One region of the Paenarthrobacter sp. 4246 genome, then DNA from elsewhere that is predicted to be linked to it. Evidence: riboswitches for the same ligand, from Rfam matches in the RefSeq annotation. Region 1 holds a riboswitch; the other holds the start of a gene.
What was found. Region 1 has a riboswitch for S-adenosylmethionine ahead of ABIE35_RS19555 (DUF1737 domain-containing protein). Riboswitches for the same ligand answer to the same signal wherever they lie in the genome.
Positions count from the first base shown of each region.

Region 2: linked by a shared signal. The riboswitch ahead of ABIE35_RS04545 (hypothetical protein) and the one ahead of ABIE35_RS19555 (DUF1737 domain-containing protein) in region 1 are both predicted to bind S-adenosylmethionine.

Region 1 covers NZ_JBEPOP010000012.1:96,379-103,663, reverse strand. Annotated here, with positions in the region: gene ABIE35_RS19575 (PLP-dependent cysteine synthase family protein) at 1-323, opposite strand, end outside; gene ABIE35_RS19570 (aromatic amino acid ammonia-lyase) at 320-1,936, opposite strand; gene ABIE35_RS19565 (NtaA/DmoA family FMN-dependent monooxygenase) at 1,936-3,264, opposite strand; gene ABIE35_RS19560 (SulP family inorganic anion transporter) at 3,419-5,122, shown strand; SAM riboswitch class IV at 5,209-5,320, shown strand; gene ABIE35_RS19555 (DUF1737 domain-containing protein) at 5,334-5,600, shown strand; gene ABIE35_RS19550 (rhodanese-like domain-containing protein) at 5,597-6,007, shown strand; gene ABIE35_RS19545 (O-succinylhomoserine sulfhydrylase) at 6,008-7,216, shown strand; gene ABIE35_RS19540 (hypothetical protein) at 7,227-7,285, shown strand, end outside.
Region 2 covers NZ_JBEPOP010000002.1:390,598-397,882, forward strand. Annotated here, with positions in the region: gene ABIE35_RS04530 (APC family permease) at 1-503, shown strand, start outside; gene ABIE35_RS04535 (helix-turn-helix domain-containing protein) at 509-1,084, opposite strand; gene ABIE35_RS04540 (sodium:solute symporter family protein) at 1,351-2,886, shown strand; SAM riboswitch class IV at 3,015-3,134, shown strand; gene ABIE35_RS04545 (hypothetical protein) at 3,152-3,451, shown strand; gene ABIE35_RS04550 (hypothetical protein) at 3,448-3,639, opposite strand; gene ABIE35_RS04555 (VIT1/CCC1 transporter family protein) at 3,872-5,044, shown strand; gene ABIE35_RS04560 (matrixin family metalloprotease) at 5,129-6,028, shown strand; gene ABIE35_RS04565 (matrixin family metalloprotease) at 6,060-7,082, shown strand; gene ABIE35_RS04570 (LOG family protein) at 7,090-7,285, opposite strand, start outside.

The sequences.
Region 1 (7,285 bases):
ACCACGGGATGTCCGGTCAGGTGGCCGATGAGCGCCAGACCGATCCCGGTGTTGCCCGAGGTGCTCTCCACGATAGTGGCTCCCGGTTTCAGCTCCCCGGACCTCTCGGCCGCCCGAACCATGCTGAGTGCGGTCCGGTCTTTGATGGAACCTCCGGGGTTTTCGGACTCAAGCTTGATGTGGATGGCGCTGCCCAGTCCACGGCCCAACGACTCCAGCTTCACCAGTGGCGTGTTACCCACTCTGTCCAGGACCGAGGCGTCCAGCCCGTCCGGCAGCCGGGCCGCTGCGTGAGCTCCTTGCCGACGAATCGCCGTACTCACAACGACCCAACCCCTTCCTCTGCTTCCTGGAAAACCTGATCCACGGCGGCGCGCAGTTCAGTCCGCGCCCGTTCCACAAGGTCCGGCGCCGATGGCCTGTCGGCCAGCACATCTGCGAGTCGACCCACGACGACGCCTGTCCCCTTCCCGAGCGGTTGTGCAGCCCCCGCTTCGAGCAGCAGATAGGACGCCGTCAGCGCCTCGATCGTCAACAGCTTTTCCAGCACCTCCACCGACTTTTCGAGTTGCTGGAGGGCCAGGGGGGCCAGGGTTGAGTGGTCCTCGACGTCGGCGGACAAGGTTGGGGCGCCAAGGGTGGCCGGGGCGGCCAGGAACTTGAGTTCGGCCAACAGCCCGGCCGCGGAGTACCACAGCAGCCCGGGCAGTTCCTCCTGGGCCAGCGCGGAGGCCGGGTTGGTTTCCGATCCGGTCCCGGACCCTTCAGCAGAGGCTTGGGTCGATGCCGCTTGCAAGTGCCTGGCTCGGATGGCCCGCTGCGGCGGATACAACTTGGCGATCCGGCGCTCACTGGAAATCCCCACGTGGGCCAACGCCACCCTCAGACCCTCAAATGCCAGAGCCAGTTGCATCGGCTGGAAGTTCCCGCCGGACACCATGAGCCCGGATTCGACATCCACCAAAGGATTGTCGCCGCGACCATTCAGTTCCACCTCCAACGCACCACCCATCTGCGACACGAGGGATCGAAACGCCCCGTGCGTCTGCGGTGCGGCCCGGAAGGACAACGCATCCTGCACCGACACCTCGGGACGCGCATCCTCCATCCAGCCACCGCTCAGCAGGTGACGCACAGCTGCCGCTGAATCACTTTGACCGTTCACCGCCTTGGCCGCCTGGATGGCCGGCGAAAACGGGCTGAGGTTCCCGCCGCCGTCGTACCTTGCGATGGTCTCCAGCGAGAGGGAAAGCGCGACGTCGGCCAGCCGGGCCAGCTGCTGCAACCGCAGCAACGCCAGGGTCCCGGCGCCGACGGAATACGCGTTGGCGCTCACCAAGGCAAGCGCCTCGCCGGGCGCGAGGACGAGGGGTTGAAGGCCGGCATCGGCGAGCGCTTTGGCTCCTGGAACCAAGGTGCCGTCGGCATCGATGGCTTCGCCCTCACCGATGGCGACGGCGGCGACGGCGGCCAGCTGGGTGAGGTCCGATGAGCCCACCGACCCTTCGCGCGGGATGGCGGGCAGGACGCCGCGGTTGAGGAGTCCTGCATAGAAGTTTGCTGTTTCGGGCCGCACACCGGAGCCGCCGCGGCTGAAACCGACAAGTCGGGCGAGGATCACTGCGCGGGCAGCGGGACGGTCCAGATACGAGCCCACTCCGCTGTTGTGATACCTGACCACCTGGACCTGATAGGCCAGGAGCGACTTCTCCTCCACAGCGGTGTCCCGACCGGACCCGAGCAACGTATTGAGTCCGTAGACCCGCTGCCCGGAGGCGGCGGTGCGCTCCAGTACGTCACGGGATCGGCTGATCAAAGACAACGCATCATGGTTGAGTTTCACGTGAAACGCAGGGTCAGAGGCGGCCAGTGCTACGTCGGCAGCACGCACCGGTGCCGTTCCAATCACCAGGGTCCGCGGTTCGGAAGGCGCCATCAGAAGTCCAGGAGATTCTGCCGGAACCCGCCGTTTCCGTAACTCTTCCTCAACAGGCCTCGCCGCCGCAGTTCAGGGGTGAGCTTGTCCAGTACACCGTGCACTGTCACCGGGTCCACGAAGCCGGAGAAGAGGAACCCGTCACCGCCCACCTCGGAACCGGTCGACTCAAGATAGTCGGCAATCTCGCCCACCGTGCCGATGATCGAATCCCCGGCCCCGCCGCTGCGGGCCTGCAGGATCTGGCGCAGCGTGGAACCGGGAGGTGCCGCCTTGGCGAAGTGTTCCAACGTCCCCTGATTGCTGTTGGTGCTCAGTTCCGGGAGGGGTGCGTCCAGGTCGAACTGCTTGAAGTCGATCACCGACAGGTAGGAGATGGAGTTGAGCTGGCTGTCGATATCGCGCTGGGTGAGCTCCCGACGCCGGGCACGCAACTCCTCTGCCTCAGCGGTGGACCCAACCACGGTGGGCTTCAGGACAAAAAGTACCTTGACGTCGTCGGGGTTCCTGCCGGCTTTGGCGGCCTCCGCGCGAATCGAGTCACGGTAGGACTTCATGCCGTCAACACCACGGGCCAACGCAATCGCCACATCAGCATGACCACCCGCGAACGCCTTGCCCCGGGGAGAGGCACCAGCCTGGACCAGTACGGGTTCCTCCGGCAACGGCGCCGTGTTCAGCGGACCTCGGACCTTGAAGAAGTCACCGTGGTGATTGATCGGGTGCACCTTGGTGTGGTCGGCAAACACCCCTGCGGAGACGTCCTCAAGGACCGCGTCCGGTTCCCAGCTCCGCCAGAGCCGCCTGACGACGTCGACGAATTCCTCCGCCTTTTCATACCTAAGGTCGTGTTCAATCTGCTGATCCAACCCGTAGTTCTGGGCGGCGAGGTCGCTGCCGGACGTCACCACGTTCCAGCCCAACTGGCCCTCGGAGAAGTGCTGCAACGTGGCCAAAAGCCGGGCCGCCGTGAAGGGCGGGTAGAACGAGGCGCTGACGGTCGGCACGATTCCCAGGTGCTCGGTGGCGGAGAGCAGGTAAGGGACCAGCGCCAGCGGATCGTGTTTAGGCGCAAAGGAGGCATGCGCCAGGGACACTTCGGCCGATCCGCCATACGTGTCCGGCACGGTGAGGGAATCCTCAATGATGAAGAGGTCCAACCCGGATTGTTCGAACGCACGGACTGCATCCTGGTACAGGGCGGGTTTCTTCCAGTCGTAACCCAGGGCGTAGCCGGGCGTCCCCCACCCCTGGACACCGAATCCGTGGCCCACAAACCATCCAAAATGCAGCATGGGCTTGAGTGTAGAACTGCTCTGTCCGTTCACCGCGACCTGATTTCATGCGAAGTTACAGGGGGACGTACTGGGTCAATTATGCTCCCGGGGCGTCACATTTGAACGCGGCTGGAGACGGTCCGGATTTTCCACATAAGGCGTATGTCGTGTTCCACAAACAGCAGGGGTCGGGAATGATCGCTGTATGAGTGCAGCAACCACCCGCCCCTCCGCCAAGGACCGGCTGTCCAGCGTCTGGGCCCTCAAGGGCTACAAGCGTGAATGGCTGCGGCACGATCTCGTTGCGGGCGCTGCGCTGTTTGCTTTGCTGGTGCCTGCCGGAATGGCCTATGCACAGGCAGCAGGGCTTCCCCCGGTCACCGGGCTTTACGCAACAGTTGTCCCGCTGCTGGTTTATGCGGTGGTGGGGCCCTCCCGCATTCTGGTCCTGGGACCCGACTCTGCCCTCGCCCCTATGATCGCCGCGGCGATTGTGCCGCTGGCAGCGGGAAGCAGCGAGAAATCCGTGGCGCTGGCCGGCTTGCTGGCCGTGTTGATCGGGGCACTCATGCTTGCCGGCTCGGCACTGAAACTGGGAGCCATTACGGGCCTGCTGTCCAAACCCATCCGGCTCGGGTACCTCAACGGAATCGCGCTGTTGGTGGCCCTTTCGCAGCTCCCGGCGTTTCTGGGGATTGCGGCCGACGGCGACATCTGGCAAAAGCTCGCAAAGGTCACCACCGGGTTACTGCGCGGCGAGGTCAACATCACCGCGTTGTTCTTGGGAGTGGGGTCACTGGCTCTCATCTGGATCCCCCGGCTCCTGAAGTGGAAGGTACCCGGTGTTCTGTTGGCGGTGGTTGGCTCGTGCGTGGCGACGGCGGTCTTCGGGCTTAACGACGACGTGAAAGTCACCGGGGTCCTGCCGCAGGGCCTGCCCATGCCCGCACTGGGAGGTATTGGCTGGGCAGACGCCCTGATGCTGCTCCCGGCCGCCGCAGGCATCGCGCTCATGGCTTTCGCTGACACTGGTGTGTTGTCTCAAACATTGGCAGCCAAGGAAGGGAAGAAGGTCTCCGGAAACAGGGAGATGGCAGCGCTTGGAGCAGCCAATGCTGCTACCGGCCTCTTGGGCGGATTCCCCATTTCAGGCAGTACCTCCAGGACACCGGTCGCCGTGGATGCCGGCGCAAAATCCCAGATGACAGGCGTGGTCGGCTCCGTGCTGGTGCTGGCCTTCATGCTGCTGGCTCCGGGAGTAACCGAGTACCTTCCATCGGCAACCCTGGCCGCCGTCGTTATCGCAGCAGCCATTGCACTAGCGGATCCTGCCGGCGTCCGGCGGCTCCTGCGGCTGAGCCGCAGCGAGTCCGTGGTGATGCTGGCTGCGTTCCTTGGAGTGCTGACAGTGGGTGTCCTCCAGGGAATCGTGGTGGCCATTGCCTTGGCACTCCTGGATTTTGTCCGCAGGGCATGGGATCCGTACAGAACCGAACTCGGCGCCGAGAAAGGCCTACCCGGGTATCACGATCTTGAACGGCACCCCGAGGGCGAGCGCATCCCCGGGCTCTTGATCCTCCGGTTTGATGCACCACTGTTCTTCGGCAACGGACAGGTTCTGGCCAGCTTTGTGAGGGAGCAACTCGACGAGGCCCCGGACGAGTCCACCGAGCCCATCAGCCACATCATCCTTGCCGCCGAACCCATCACCGGGATCGACACCACAGCGTTGGATGACCTGGTAACCCTGGACGAATGGTTGGCCAGAAAAGGAGTGGACCTGGTGTTTGCCGAGCTCAAAGGGCCTGTGAAGGACAAGTTGATCCGCCTCGGTACGGCGGCCCGATTTACGCCGGACCACTTCTACCCCACTGTCGGCGCGGCAGTGCGGGCGCTCAAGGACCGGTAATGGATCAGCCGCCGATTACGCAACATGACGACCATGCAGCCACCCGCAAGTGCGGCCCGACGCCCGTGGATGTTACGTTTTTCTTGAGTAATGAGTACCAGCGCAAAGCCCTGACTTGCTGGTCGGCAACCCTCTCTCCGGCGGGGTGCCTCAGGTGACTACTCGGCGTATCGACAACTCGAACTGCAAGCGTGACTGAGGAGCACCAGCAATGCCTGAACCCACTGAAGAAAAACTCTCTTACCGCCTGATTACAGGCCCGGATAACCGCGATTTCTGCGAGCGTATCCACAATTCCCTCGTCGAGGGCTATGTGCTCCATGGCAGCCCTGCAGCCACCTTCAACGGCACGGAAGTGATCGTTGCCCAAGCGATTGTGCTGCCCGCGGCGATCGCCAATGCTGATGCCGCCGTCGCCAACGCAGTGGACCAGCTTGAGAACTACGACGATGTAGAAGCATTCGAGGGCCACGCATGAGCTACGCAGGTGACCTGACCCCGCAGGACGCGTGGGCCAAGCTCGAAGAAGGCGCCATCCTGGTGGATGTTCGCACCGAGGGCGAGTGGGCCCACATCGGCATCCCGGACACCAAAGCCACCGAGAATGATCCCCTGTTCATCCAGTGGAACCTCGCTGGCGGTATCCCGAACTCCCGCTTCATCGAGGACCTGCAGCAGCAGGCACCCGAGGATGACGCCGTGGAGCTCGTCTTCATCTGCCGCTCCGGCCAGCGCTCCATCTCCGCTGCCATCGCCGCAACGCAGGCCGGCTTCACTGCGTACAACGTCCTTGAGGGCTTCGAAGGCGAACCGGACCGTTACGGTGAGCGCACCGTAAACGGCTGGAAGAACCGTGGCCTGCCGACGAATCTGGGGACCGAGTAAGTGACCTTTAATCCCGACGCCGCCAGCTGGAGCCCTGACACCCAGGCCGTTCGCGGTGGCCTTGACCGCACCAATTTCCAGGAAACGTCCGAGCCCGTTTTCCTGAACTCCGGGTTTGTCTATGAATCGGCCGCCGCTGCCGAACGTGCCTTCACGGGCGAGGACGAACGCTTCGTTTACTCCCGCTACGGCAACCCGTCCGTCGCCACTTTCCAGGAGCGGCTGCGACTGCTCGAAGGAACCGAGGCGTGCTTTGCTACGGCATCCGGCATGTCAGCGGTCTTCACCGCCCTGGGTGCCCTGCTGGCCTCAGGCGACCGCGTGGTGGCCGCCCGCTCGCTGTTCGGCTCCTGCTTCGTGATCCTCAACGAGATCCTGCCCCGCTGGGGCGTGGAGACGGTGTTCGTTGACGGCCCGGATCTGGATCAGTGGCGTGAAGCCCTCTCTGAACCGACCACAGCCGTGTTCTTTGAGTCGCCCTCCAATCCCATGCAGGAGATCGTCGACATCGCTGCCGTCAGCGAACTGGCGCATGCCGCCGGGGCGACCGTCGTTGTCGACAATGTCTTCGCCACTCCCCTGTTGCAGCGCTGCGGTGAGCTGGGCGCGGACGTGATCGTGTACTCCGGCACCAAGCACATCGATGGCCAAGGCCGTGTCCTTGGCGGCGCGATCCTGGGCACCAAAGAGTTCATCGATGGTCCCGTCAAGCAGCTCATGCGCCACACCGGCCCTTCCCTTTCCGCGTTCAATGCCTGGGTGCTGACCAAGGGTTTGGAGACCATCGGACTGCGCGTCAACCACAGCTCGGCATCCGCTTTGAAGATCGCGGAGTGGCTCGAGCAGCAGCCTGCCATCAGCTGGGTCAAGTACCCGCTGCTCACGTCCCACCCGCAGTACGAGCTTGCCGCGAAACAGATGAAGGCCGGCGGCACTGTGCTGACGTTCGAGCTGTCTCCTTCGGCCGGGCGCTCAGCCAAAGAGGCTGCGTTCGCCTTGCTCGATGGCCTCCGCGTCATTGACATCTCCAACAACCTGGGCGATTCCAAATCCCTCATCACCCACCCAGCTACCACCACCCACCGGGCCATGGGACCTGAGGGCCGGGCCGCGATCGGGCTTACCGACGGCGTGGTCCGCTTGTCTGTAGGACTGGAAGACGTGGACGATCTCATCCTGGATCTGGAGAAGGCCCTCAAACAGGTCTAGCCTTGCTGCCATGAGCGGGAACCATCCCTATCGCCGTGCCGGAGCGGTCATCGTTGCCGGCACGGTGGT
Region 2 (7,285 bases), on a different contig from region 1:
CCTTCGAACTCCGGGCCACCCACATCAAAATGGACGAGAAAGCCCTGGAATTCACCGCCAACGCTTCCGAGGGACCTGTCCGGATCATCGCGCATGAACCCAAACACCTCAGCGCCAGCAGATACCGCGAGAAGCTCCAGCACGCGCAGCAGGCCAGCCACCTGCCCGTCGACTGCGACGCCGTCTTCATCGAGGTCATCGTGGATGACAGCTCGGACTTCGAACAGGAACTCCAGGTTGTGGGCAAGACCCGGCACGGTTTCAAGATCCTTGAAGTACACAGCAACAACGTCCCCAACACGGTGGCGGCCGTGCTGCTCCACATCCGCGACGTCACTGGATTCATGCCCCACATCTACTTCCGTTGGACCGAGGGCAACCCGATCTCCAACCTCAGCAAGTTCCTGTTCTTCGGAGAAGGAGAGATCGCGCCGGTGACCCGTGAAGTGCTGAGGGAGGCCGAGCCGGACATCACCCGCCGGCCGTGGGTGCACGTGGGCTGACCGCCCTAGCGGCTCGCCGCCGGCACCAGCACCCAGAGCACCTCGACGGTCTCATCCGTGGGATTGATCCAGGTGTGTGGCTCGCGGCCGGGGAAGGAAAGAGTGTCCCCTTCTTCGAGGTCGTACGCTTCGTTGGTCAGGATGAGCTTGATCCTGCCCTTGACCACGTGCAGGACATCGACGTCGCAGTCAACGGCGTAGAGTTCGTTTTCCCCACGGCCCCGTGGCTCAATGGTGGCCTGCAAAATCTGGAGCCGGCGCTCAGAGCGGGCCGTCAGCAACCGCTCCACGATGCCCTGACCCCCCAGGGAGATGCGGGGGCCGTCGTCGCGCCTGGTCAGGTGCGTCTCCGGGGCGGCGAATAAATCACCCACAGAGACCGACAACACCTGGCACAGGGTGACCAGAGAAGCGACCGAGGGCGATGTCAGGTCACGCTCCACGCGGCTGAGGAAGCCCTTGGTCAGCCCGGTAGCATCAGCCACTTGCTCAATGGTGAGGCGCTGCGCCTGCCGGGCTGCGCGGATTCTGGAACCGATGGCAACAGGAACATTGCTCGGTTCAACGGGGAGAGCCTTCATTCACGAACCTTTCAGGCCTGTCATATGGCCCTGTCATTGGAGCAATAGTAGCCGGGAGACGGGCGAACAGGACCAGAATCGGCGGAACCATGACCAAAGCATCTTGACTGTTACTCCGATCACAACATATCCTCATAGGCAACAAGTGTTGTCTGTGAGGCACACAACACTCACCCAATCTCCAACCATCAGCACAGAGACTTCGACGCTTCGCAGGAGTATCGTCGAAAACCCCAACCTCCGTGCATCAGCTCCAAGGACCGTTCATGGAATCTTCGGCTATTAACATCGCAATCGTGGTGGTGTACCTGCTCGCCATGCTGGCATTCGGCTGGTGGGGCAAGTCCCGCACCAAGAACAACAGCGACTTCCTGGTGGCCGGCCGCCGCCTGGGACCGTTCCTTTACACCGGCACCATGGCCGCTGTGGTCCTCGGTGGCGCTTCCACCGTGGGCGGCGTCGGCCTCGGTTACAAGTTCGGCATCTCCGGCATGTGGCTGGTGGTGGCCATCGGCGCAGGCGTGCTGCTGCTCAGCCTCCTGTTCGCCGGCACCATCCAGCGCCTGAAGATCTACACGGTCTCCCAGATGCTGAGCCTTCGCTACGGCAGCAGGGCCACGCAGACCTCCGGCATCGTCATGCTGGCGTACACGCTCATGCTCTGCGCTACGTCCACCGGCGCCTACGCCACCATCTTCGTGGTGCTCTTCGACTGGGAGCGCTGGCTTGCCATCGCCGTTGGCGGCGCGATCGTCCTGGTTTACTCCACCATTGGCGGCATGTGGTCCATCACGTTGGCCGACCAGGTTCAGTTCATCATCAAGACCGTAGGCATCTTCTTCCTGATGCTCCCGTTCGTCCTGAACGCTGCCGGCGGCATGGACGGCATCCGTGAGCGCCTTGACGACACCTTCTTCCAGATCGATGGCATCGGTGCCCAGACCATCATCACGTACTTCGTGGTCTACACACTGGGCCTCCTGATCGGTCAGGACATCTGGCAGCGCGTCTTCACTGCCAAGACCCCCGCTGTTGCCCGTTGGGGCGGAGCCACGGCCGGTATCTACTGCATTCTCTACGGCATCGCCGGCGCCCTGATCGGCTTGGCTGCCCGGGTGGCATTGCCGGACATCGATGTCACCAACCTCGGCAAGGACGTAGTGTACGCAGAGGTGGCAACCCACATCCTGCCCGTCGGCATCGGCGGCCTGGTCATGGCCGCGGCTGTTGCAGCCATGATGTCCACCGCTTCCGGCGCCCTGATTGCCGCAGCCACGGTGGCACGTGCGGACGTTGTCCCGTTCGTGGCCAGCTGGTTCGGCAAGACCATCAACACCGATGACAGCGAAAACCCCGAGCACGACGTCAAAGCAAACCGCTACTGGGTTCTTGGACTCGGCATCGTGGCAGTACTGATTTCCATGGCGGCACAGGACGTGGTGATTGCCCTCACCATCGCCTACGACATCCTGGTGGGTGGCCTCCTGGTCGCAATTCTGGGCGGTTTGGTGTGGAAGCGCGGCACGGGTATTGCCGCTGCATGGTCCATGGCAGTGGGATCGGTGCTGACGCTGACCCTGCTGATCCTCTTCGCCTTGGGCGTCATTCCGAGCGCGGACGGCGTCTACGCCAACGAACCGATCTACTACGGTCTCGCCGCTTCGTTCATCGCCTACGTAGTGATTTCACTGCTCACCCCGCCCACTGATCCCGCGGTCCGCGAGGCCTGGGACAAGCGCGTTGCTGGTGCCGTCTCCGAGGAACTCCCGCCTGAGGCCCACCCGGTCAGCAGCCACAAGTAACCCTGCACGTAACAGAGCAAAGTTCGACGGCGGCGCCTCCCCTTTTCGGGGCGGCGCCGCCTTTGTTTTGTCCCCAGGAACAGGGCGCCCCAACTTGCTGGGGTAGCCCTGCGGTAAGGTGGTCCCAGCTTCAAGAGATGTGGTGCCAAGCTCCGACTGGCCACACACCAACCCCATGTTCACGGGTGGTTCGGATGAGGAAGCGGCCCGTCCCGGACCAGAGACAACCGAGCGGGCAAGAGCACTCCCCCAAAGGAGCAGTCCCTTGCCGTACCAAGGCGATACCACCCCGGCTACAAGTACCCCGGTACAAACAGACACGCACAAGGTCGCGGTGATTCCCGCCGTCGACCTCTTCCTGGGCACGGTGACCATCACTGCCAAGGCCGGAACCCGGCGTTTCGGACATCCTCAACCACGCTTGATCGCCCAAGCATTGGCCCAAGCGGTGCGGCCGACCCTCTGGTGTGGTGCGTCAAGAACCCTAACGGTGACTGTCGCGGCGGCCGGCAAACGCGCGGGTCTGCAGCTTCATTACACACTCAGCCGCGAGGAGCCCGCCTAGATTTCCTCGTCTTCTTCGCGGAATTCCTCGGTTTCGTCGATGGGGACCACACGTTCGTCATCCTCGGAGGCGTCCACCTCTTCCACCCAGGCCTCGTCCACTTCCTGGTTCTCGGCATAGTCGTAGGCCGGATCTGACTCAATAGTGGTCCGTTCCGGGTAGTTGGCGTGTGATTCGGTGGTGTCCATGGTGCAACCTCCGTCTCGTGGGCCGCTCAAGCCCTGTTGAACGTGCGCGGGGTGGGCCCCCGCCCCTGTCCTTCCATCTGAGCACCGGGTCAGGCGAGGGTCAAGGACGGCCGGAAATTACGGTGCACCGAACATTCCAAGTGAGGAATACCAGCCAAAAAACCGCGCAGATAAGCGGTACAGTGGGGCGTGCAATGGGGCCGCAACTACCCCACCCAGCACAGGAGAGAAAGTGCAACAGCACCAGGAATCCCCCGGTTCGTCGAGCCCAGCTCCGGACCCCACCCCCGAATCGGCAGTCCCCGAGAACGTCGGAACGCAACCCGTGCCACCCTCGCACGCCGACATCCGCAGATGGCGCCAGTACCTCGCCGATGAGCGCGCCGAGGCAGCCGTCTACCGCGAACTCGCCCAGAGGCGCGAGGGCGAAGAACGCCAAATTCTGCTGGCCCTGGCCGAAGCCGAAGGCCGGCACGAGGCCCACTGGCTCAAGCTCCTGGGTGAGCACGCCGGAATGCCCAAGGCCGCATCAACGCGCAGCCAGTTGCTGGGCTTCCTGGCCCGCAACTTCGGGTCGGTCTTTGTGCTGGCCCTGGCCCAACGCGCAGAAGGCCGCTCCCCGTACGGCTCCGAACCCGCCGCAACACCCGCCATGGTGGCTGACGAACAGATCCACGAAGAGGTGGTCAGGGGACTGGCCACCCGTGGTCGGAACCGGCTCTCCGGTACCTTCCGCGCCGCGGTCTTCGGCGCCAACGACGGTTTGGTGAGCAACCTTTCGCTGGTCATGGGCATGGCCGCCACCGGCGTACCCAGTCCGGTGGTGCTGATGAGCGGTGTGGCAGGTCTTTTGGCGGGCGCACTGTCCATGGGCGCCGGTGAGTACGTCTCGGTGCGCTCCCAGCGGGAACTACTCAACGCGACCCTGCCCACCCAAGCCACTCTCACGGCTGCACCGTCGTTGGACATCGAGCACAACGAATTGGTGCTGGTGTATCTTGCCCGCGGCATGACGCGTGAGGCCGCTGAGCATCGCGCCGCAGAGCGCATGGGCCTGTTCAGCTGTGACTGCGATCCCAGCCTCTCCCTGCAGCCTGAGAAGCCCGCCGGTGACGAGCACGAATCCGTCGGTTCGGCATGGGGTGCAGCGATGTCCAGCTTCTGCTTCTTCGCTTCCGGTGCCATCGTTCCCATCCTGCCCTTCATCTTCGGAATGACGGGCATTGCCGCCTTGATGGTGGCCGGTGTACTGGTGGGCATCGCGCTTCTGGCGACCGGCTCCGTCGTGGGCTTGCTGTCCGGGACGTCGCCGCTGAGCCGCGGGCTGCGCCAGCTCGCGATCGGCCTGGCAGCGGCTGCCGCCACTTACGGGTTGGGCCTGGTGTTCGGGGCAACCATCGTCTAGTTTGGACGGCTCCCCCCGCAGCCCGTAATGTTGGTTCGTCCTCCGCGCTGCCCCGCGTGACCAGGGCGTGAGGAATGGAGAACCGTGGACTCGGAGCGGGAAACGCGTGCGCCAAAGCACCGGCGTGCCAGCACGGCCTGGCGCATCCTCCGTGGCGTGCTCATGGCCGGAATTGCCGCTGTGGTGGCAGTGTTGGTCAGCGGATTCCTGCATGGAGACCCGCGGATCACCGCCCTTTTTCCCGGTGTGAGCGTCCCTGGTGCCGCGCACGACGGGCGACCAGGGCAGAAGCAAACGGCACCTGCACGTGCGGCAGACGCCCCGCCACCCGGATTTGAGGAGGCGGACGCCCCGCTGGCTTCGCCGAAGGCGCCGGAAACTACCAACAATTCGTATAAGTTCCTGGCTACCAACGACGACGGCACTCCGGTGGGGTACTCGCCGTGCCGCCCGCTGCACTACGTGGTGAACGAAGCGTCCGCGCCGGAGGGTTCCGATGCACTGCTGGAGACAGCGATCGCGAATGTCTCCGCCGCTTCCGGAATTCAGTTCGTCAACGACGGCACCACCGACGAGTTGCCGGTAGACCGACGGGAGCCATACCAGCCGGCCAAGTACGGCGACCGCTGGGCTCCCCTGCTGATTTCGTGGACCACGCCGGAGGCCGCACCGGCGTTGGCGGACAAAGTCATTGGTACGGGCGGCAGCACCATGTACTCACTCAACAACGGACCCAAAAGCTACATCACGGGCAGCCTGGAGCTGGACACCCCGCAGGTCGCCGAACTCCTCGCTGATCCTGAAGGCGCCGACTACGTCCTGGCGGTCATGCAGCACGAGCTGGGGCACGTCATGGGTTTGGACCACGTTGATGATCCGGTCCAACTCATGTACCCGGAAATTGGCGCCCCTGACGGCCTTGCGGCCGGCGACCTGACCGGACTGCACCTCCTTGCCTCGGCCCCCTGCCGCGAGGACATCTAACAGCCGGTTCAGGGGGCCATGGACTCCCGGCGTGTCCGGACTTATGCTGGCGACTACGGTCGACGGCGGCGCCCCACCTCCCGTCGCGGCCTCCACGTCAGGGGGTTCCATGGAACCTAACGGGTCGCCCCAGTGGCAGGACCCCGATCCCCTTCGCCCCCATGATCCTCCGCATGGCCCCTACCGGCCCGGGCCCACGCTGCCACCGGCACCAGCACGGCCGATCAAGCACAGCAGCATCGCCGCCATCCTGTTCTTCCTGGGCATCCTCGGCTTGGTCTGCGCGGGGGCGTATTTCAGCGGCGACCTTCAGCGGTTCCTGTACGGCTCCTCCGCCACGCAAAGCCAGGCACCCCGGCCCGGGTTGGTTCCGTTCGGGCAGCGCCAAGAACCCGTGCCCGGCTTGGAAGAAGCCGATGCACCACTGGGAACTCCGGCACCAGTGAACCGGACCAGTACCTCATACAAGTTTCTCGCCGTGAAGGAGGACGGCACTCCCCTGGCCTACTCCCCGTGCAGGCCCATCCACTACGTGGTCAACGCGGATCTCGGGGATCCGTCCTGGCAGCCACTGGTGGACGAGGCCATTCGCCAAGCCAGCGTAGCCACCGGATTGAAGTTCGTCTTCGACGGCCCCAGTTCCGAGGTCCCATCCACCAACAGGCAGGGATACCAGCCCGCCAGGTACGGTGACCGATGGGCGCCAGTCCTGATCGCGTGGAGCACTCCGGAGCAGGTACCGCGCTTGACCGGCCAAACCGTGGGTTTGGGAGGGAGCTCCTCAATTGGCCTGAGCGACGGCTACAAGGCCTATGTCACCGGTACGGTGTCCTTGGACGCACCGCAGTTCGCCGGCATCGTGGACACCCCCGAGGGCAAGGAGATCGGCGTAGCGGTGATCATGCATGAGCTGGGACACCTGCTGGGCCTTGACCACGTGGACGATCCCCGGCAACTGATGTTTGACCAGGCTTCCTGGGTCCGCCAGTACGCTGCCGGCGACAGGACCGGCCTGGCCCAACTCGGCTCGGGTCCCTGCAGCAAGGACTTCTAGCTGCGCCTCACGCCTGGCCGGCCACCACTGCAAGCGCCTCTTCCACGGTGTCCACCAGGAAGATCTTCTCCTCCATGGGTTTTCCCGCAGCCAGGCTCTGCAGCATGGGCCAGGCCGGGAGTGTCCGTTCCCAGTGTTCACGTCCCACCAGCACCATGGGACTGATGGTTTCGGGTGCTCCGTAGTAGTTCTCGCAGGCGTCC